One region of the Oryzibacillus soli genome, then DNA from elsewhere that is predicted to be linked to it. Evidence: predicted binding sites of a transcription regulator. Region 1 holds the regulator's gene; the other holds the start of a gene.

Evidence for each region. The regulator LexA, encoded in region 1, represses DNA repair genes until DNA is damaged. The targets are predictions, from matches to a motif close to CGAACATATGTTCG.
Region 2: ACSEXW_RS11985 (YolD-like family protein) is a predicted target of LexA. The motif match lies at 1,616-1,629, and genes of this name have one in related genera.

What each region holds. Positions count from the first base shown of each region.
Region 1 covers NZ_JBPPGJ010000005.1:242,150-245,528, reverse strand. The annotation lists gene ACSEXW_RS08845 (HAD family hydrolase) at 1-300, opposite strand, end outside; gene ACSEXW_RS08840 (hypothetical protein) at 326-841, opposite strand; gene ACSEXW_RS08835 (DUF896 domain-containing protein) at 899-1,075, opposite strand; gene ACSEXW_RS08830 (LysM peptidoglycan-binding domain-containing protein) at 1,275-1,577, opposite strand; gene lexA (transcriptional repressor LexA) at 1,813-2,433, shown strand; gene glnA (type I glutamate--ammonia ligase) at 2,573-3,379, opposite strand, start outside.
Region 2 covers NZ_JBPPGJ010000007.1:292,785-296,163, reverse strand. The annotation lists gene ACSEXW_RS11995 (IS256 family transposase) at 1-175, opposite strand, end outside; gene ACSEXW_RS11990 (hypothetical protein) at 737-1,159, opposite strand; gene ACSEXW_RS11985 (YolD-like family protein) at 1,332-1,595, opposite strand; tRNA gene ACSEXW_RS11980 (tRNA-Val) at 1,859-1,931, opposite strand; gene ACSEXW_RS11975 (Na+/H+ antiporter NhaC family protein) at 2,012-3,379, opposite strand, start outside.

The DNA of each region.
Region 1 (3,379 bases):
GATGCGGTAACCCGGGGATTGCTTCTCCAGCTTGCGGAACATCTCATGCTCCCCCTCGGAGAAGTGGGCCCAGAACGCTTCGAACGGATTGATGCCGATCATCTTGGTGAACGGGAAAGTCTCGTACGATTCGTACAGCGCACGGGCTTCCTTGCGGACGGATGCTTCCAGCGCAGCCGGATCGATCTCCGGATACTTGTTCTGTGCCGCAAGACAAGTGGCAAGGAAGGCCTCCTCCACACTACGCTCATCCCAGAGCAACGTATCGTCCAAATCAAACAGTACCGCTTTTAAGGCCACAATGGTTCCCCTCTCTCCATGGTTGTTAACGGGTTTCGTCTCTATAATCAAGCTTATGCTGTTGAGCGAACTCTCTCAGCCGTGCATTCAGCTCCTCCATCGGAAAACGGTGCTGCAGCTTGGTGTAGATCAGCTTCTTCTGCTTGCCCTTCAATTGAATGACCACATGGCCGGGGTTGAGCACCAGCCCCTCGATATCCTTAGGCTCCAGGAGCTTGTCCCCGGTGAACCGGCGGACCGTGACGTATTGACGGGAGATCTTAATGACCGGTCTGCGGACCAAATAATACAGCACCGCCAAGGCGATGTAGCTGAAGCCCGTGATCCAGTACATACTGGTCTTCGATTCCGTCTGGTACGTCAAGATGAAATATAAGATGGCGAAGATCGCCAGCACCGAAGCCAGCATCCAGCTCCGTCCCTTAATGACGGTTTCCGCCCCCCTGCTCACTTGCGGCAGGGAACCTAACCCCCGTTTGACCCGCCCATGATTGACGGTCTTCTGATTCTTACGCACCATGCGTTCCCATTTGCGCGACACGGCATTTGCTCCTTCAGCCTAGGTAGGATAGACGTCTCGAACAACCGCGCGGAGCGGTTACTTCTCCTCGTCTTCGACAAACTTGATATGGTCCAGCTGATCCCGCATGGAGGCGCGGAACAACTCGATGTATTTGCGGCGAAGCTCGTTGCGTTCATCCAGCTCATCTTCGGTCAATCCGACCGTTTTTGCCTTGCGAGCCAGCTCATTGATCCGTTTCACAAGCTCTTCCATTTCTCTGCACCTCCTGCTGCCCGTACATGGCTCCACTTCTTTACTACTTTGCCATTACCGCCGCGTGGTTGTCAAGATCAGCACTCGAGATTCGAATCCGGAATAAGCAAAAGGAGTCCAGCTGCTGTATATGCGCAGTTGGACTCCCTATTCAGATCTATAAATGATGAAGGGTTGTAGTCGGATGTTGGGTCTCCGCTCAAGGGAGAATTAATATTTGTCCGGCGCGCAGATCCGTGTTCTTCAGATTGTTCGCCTTCTTAATCTTGTTCATATAAGAACGAACGTTCTCCCCCTTGGGAAGATGAGAGGATGCTATGTCCCACAGGGTGTCACCCGGGCAAACGTCAACGGTTTCTTGAACGGTCATCTTAGCCGACAGCGAAGTGACTTGCGTAGTCATGGAAGGGCCGGTCACAGCGGCTGCAGTCTGATGATCGGAGCTTCCCGCATAGGCATGCAGCAAAGCACCTGACATTAAGGAAAGCATAATCACCATCATGAAGATTACCATCTTAACGACTGTCTTATTCACATGGACCACTTGAACCACTCCCAAACATTTGTTCTGGTATTAAGATACCACGAACACTTGTTTGTGTCAACCCAAAATCGAATGTTTGTTCGCATCCTCTTTCAACCGTTCGTTCGCAACCTGTTCGTTCGAACTTATGTTTGTACGAACTCCGGTTCTATGTTATACTTTGTATAATTATTACCAAACTGGAGTGATCAGAATGAGCAAAATTTCCAACCGTCAGCAAGCGATCCTCGACTTCATTAAGACCGAGGTCCGGGAGAAGGGCTATCCTCCTTCGGTCCGCGAGATCGGTGAAGCGGTCGGACTCGCCTCCAGCTCCACCGTACACGGACATCTGGAACGCCTCGAGAAGAAGGGCATGATTCGCCGGGACCCCACCAAGCCTAGAGCCATCGAGATTCTCGGCGAAGAGGACGGTCTCGAGATGTTCTCCCATTCGATAACGCGCGTGCCTCTGATCGGACGTGTAACGGCAGGCATGCCTATCACCGCTACCGAGAACATCGAGGGCTATTACCCTCTTCCGAACGATATGGTCCATGACGACACCGTATTCATGCTGAATGTCGTCGGCGAGAGCATGATCGAAGCCGGTATTCACGACGGAGACATGGTCATCGTCCGGCAGCAGCCGACAGCGCATAATGGCGAGATCGTTGTCGCCATGACAGAGGAGGACGAAGCGACCGTCAAGCGGTTCTATAAGGAGAAGGATCACATCCGCCTCCAGCCGGAGAATTCCGCTATGGAGCCGATCCGGGTCCGGAACGTCACCATACTCGGCAAGGTCATCGGCTTGATCCGCAATATCCACTAAACATCCACTTCTACCGTCATGATGAAGAAACGGCTGGCTCAGAGACTTCTGAGCCAGCCGTTTCTTCATTCTTAACCCAAACAAAAAAGCCCTTCGTACGCCTCGGCGCCGAAGGGCTTAACCATGAAGACAACAACGCTTAGTATTGCGTCATGTACTGGTCGCGTTCCCAAGCATGAACCTGGGTCCGGTACATATCCCACTCAATTTCCTTCAGCTCGTAGAAGTAGGCCAGCGCATGCTCACCCAGCGCGTTGCAGATCACATCGTCGCGGATCATCTCACTGAGCGCTTCCTTCAGGCTGGACGGCAGGCTCGGAATGCCCTGCTCCTCCCGCTCTTCCTCGGTCATCACATAGATGTTCCGGTCGGTCGGGGCCGGCAGACTCATCTTGTGCTTGATTCCGTCCAGACCGGCAGCCAGCATGACAGCCAGTGCCAGATACGGATTGGCGGCAGGGTCCGGGTTACGGACTTCGATCCGGGTGCTCAGACCACGGGAGGCCGGAATCCGGATCATCGGGCTCCGGTTGCTGGCGGACCAAGCCACGTAACAGGGGGCTTCATAGCCCGGTACCAGACGCTTGTAAGAGTTGACCGTCGGGTTGGTGATGGCGGCGAAGCCGCGTGCATGCTTCAGAATGCCGGCCATGTAATGGCGGGCAGCGATGCTTAAGCCCAGCTTGTCGCTCTCGTCGTAGAACGCGTTGCTGTCACCCTTGAACAAGGATTGGTGGCAGTGCATGCCGGATCCGTTCACGCCGAACAGCGGCTTCGGCATAAAGGTTGCATGAAGACCATGCTGGCGGGCTACGGTTTTCACCACGAGCTTGAAGGTCTGGATGTAGTCTGCAGCCTTCAGGGCGTTGGTGTATTTGAAGTCGATCTCATGCTGGCCCGGCGCCACCTCATGGTGGGAGGCTTCGATCTCGAAGCCCATTTCTTC
Region 2 (3,379 bases), on a different contig from region 1:
TCACATCGTGCTTTTCGTATCCGAGTTCCGTATCGAGCTCGGCCTCCAGCATGGACTGAAGCGTTTCCGCAAACAATTCCTTTAGTGCAGACTGCACGTCATCCATGGTCTTCAGGTTGTTTTCTTTGACGAATGCTTTCACCTGTTCCTTGCTAAACCGTGCCACTTGTGTCATCCTCTCAAACCGACCTTTCTTTCTTCTAGTTTACTAGATTTGGTTTTGAGAGTTTACACAAAATATTTTACAGACTCGGGGCCACTTCTAGGAGTTTTACAATACGCAAAAGATCCTAAAATAAATATACACAAAAAGGGCAAAATACCTTGTTTGAAAAAGTCTTTCATTATTTTAATCCCCTTCACTTTATAGCTTCAAATACTTTTAATATTCCTGAAGGATCTATTAAGATTTCATATAACTTTTGATTCATATGTTACCTCTTCGGAAAGCCCTTCTTTCTGCATACGGAACACATTGTATACATACCTTAATAAGCTTGACTTGAGTCTTATAGTATATGCGCGGTTCCCGGCCTGACTGACAACAAACTGTGCATTTAGATGAAAATAGCCATGTAAACAATCTGTTGTTTCCAATTTCATTTTCCAAATAGGCTCCTGAACAATTCAATTGTTTCTTCTCTATAAGTTGTCGACAAATAAGCAGCATTGATAACTGTTATGGTGGTAGCCAACAACAAGAGAGAACGTCCAAAAGAAAATCCCCCATCCTTTATTATTTCTTTGCAATTACATCCAATAAACGAATAATTTCTCCAAAGCCAATAAGCATAAAGCCTGAAAATAAACCAGATACGATATAGATGATACTAAGAGTTATATTATCTGAACCGAAGAATCCTACAAGTAATGATATGACTATGGAAATATAGCCAAACATATTGATGATTTGCGCAACCACATTGTTTTTTTCAGAAACTTCATTTGCTTTGGCTCCATTTTCAATTCTAATATACTTTTGTTGTTCAGCGTTCCACTTATACGAACCTTCTTCAACATCAACAGATTGTATAAACGGCTTTTCACCTGTTCGAACAAGTTCTTCCAAGTGCTTTATTGAAGCTCGTTCCCTCGTCATCTTGTCGGTAACTGACCATTCATCTTTGTCTCGGGCAATATAGAGTTTAGCAGCAGCCATATTATATAAACCTTCCAATCAGCGACGATATTCACCAAAATTTGTATAGGTACATTTTACCATGAATGTGTCTGTTTGATAAGACTTTGGAAGCAAAGAAAAAGTCTGCCGCGAAGGCAGACCACTAAAATAAAGCCATCATTTATCTGCCCTACTATCTACTATGGAATGTCTAATAACAATATATCACTTGTACGTTAAGTAGATCATCGAAATTAACCCATAACCCCCCATCGATGGTATCAATTTTTAGTCGCCTAAATGCCTTGTCCAGTTGTGTGAAGGTTCCAGTAAAGGTGATATCACCATCGGTCGAATAGAGCGTAATATGGACTTCTATGGAGCTAAACATGGCTACTGCAATTGTACGAATTAGTTCGTGCTTATGCTGAGGAGTAAGTGATGGTTTATAATGGGTTATTTGTTGAGGAATCATATAGGATCAACTCCAATATAGGAACGTTTGTTCTATATATTATCATATGGAGGATTTAAAGCAAACAAAAAACCATCCTCTGAGAGAATGGCTTTACAATTTGCTCTATAATAAATGTTTCATTACGGAAACATTGTTGCAGAGAAATTCCCCCCCCCTGTCTTGCCCCCCGATTTATTTTATGTGGGCATAAGAGCGAAATAGGATATAAATACAAAAGAAAAACCCTTTTAAATCCAAGGGTTTTCCGAGATTGAACAGTATGATCTGCAGTGGGCTCGAACCACTGACCCCCACCCTGTCAAGATGGTGCTCTCCCAGCTGAGCTAGCAGATCGTATTCAGTTGGCTGCTCCCTTAAGGAGCGGCGACAAAATGAATAATATCAATTTTTGCCGCCGCTGTCAACCGGGAGGGTTATTTTTCTGACGGATTACGGGACTTGACGAACGAATAAATAATCGTCAGGATCGGCAGACTCCAGAGAAATGCCGCATATGGAATATAATCCGCCGCCGGAATGCCGAGGATGGTGCCACATAGGATCGCGAGCATGTTCCAAGGCACCAGTCCTGGCAGAACCAGACTGGTATCGGCTACAGTTCGAGCCAGCTCGCCGGCCGGCATCCTCCTGGTCCAAGAGGGGGCTAACGTCCGTCCCGACATCATAATGGGCAGGGTTTGCGTACAAGAGACCAAGCCCAGCCCCAGGCCGAAGAGCCCCGTTCGCAGTGTAGCCGAAGGAAGGGATGACTTCTCCCCGATGATCCGCTCCGCATAAGGGCGAATCAGCCCCAGCTCCTCCAGAATCCCATTGAATGCTCCAGCCAAGCCGATCAGCATCATCAGCTCCAGCATCCCGGCCACGCCCTTGCTGTGAATGGTGGGAATCGCCGGGGACGCATAGCCGCTCCAGAGAAACCGGGGCCATGACGCCGGTTCCACCTGCTGAACCGTCATTCCGATTACGACTGCGGCTGCGATGGAGATCAGGAACGCATACTTGATCCGCAGCCGGAAGACATTGGAGAGAGCCAACAACACCGGCGGCACTGCCAAGATTGGATGAAACCGGAATACTGCGTCATAGCCCGTACTCCAACCGGTTCCCGGAGAACCGCTCCAATGTCCGCTCACATCCTGCCACACGAAAAAAAGGATGGCCGCCGCCACGCCGACCACTGTAGTCGGAGCAAGCGCTCTGCCCAGCTGCCGGACCGTCAGCCCTGTGGACGAGGCGACCAGCTGATGCGCGCTGGAGAAGGGCGAGGCCCGGTCTCCGACGAACGCACCGGATACGACAGCCCCCGCAACCAATGGAAGCGGAACGTGAAGCACGGCCGCCATCCCCATCAGAGGGATCCCCGCCGAGCTCATAGTCCCGGTCGAGGTACCCAGAATCATGGAGATGCAGGCGCACAATAGAAAGCTGCCCGTCGCGAAAATAGACGGCTCCATAAGTCGGAGCCCTAGATCAATCATATACGGGATGGTGCCGCTGGCCATCCACGTCGGGATCACCATGCCTACCAAGAGGAGGATCCACAGCACCTCCTTGGTTCGTTTGAATCCGTTCCACGCCGTAATCCACAAGACCTCCGATGAGATCCCCTTGCGCAGGCAGCCGAGCCACAGAGCTGCGAAGCCCAGCGAAAAACCGGCCGCCAATGGCAATCCCCATGCGTAGGCGGCAGCCAATCCGGCGATGACGAAGCCGATCACCACCGATAATTCCCCAATAGCGAAGGGCACTTCCGGATGTCCCTTCGGCTGTCCCTCCGACAA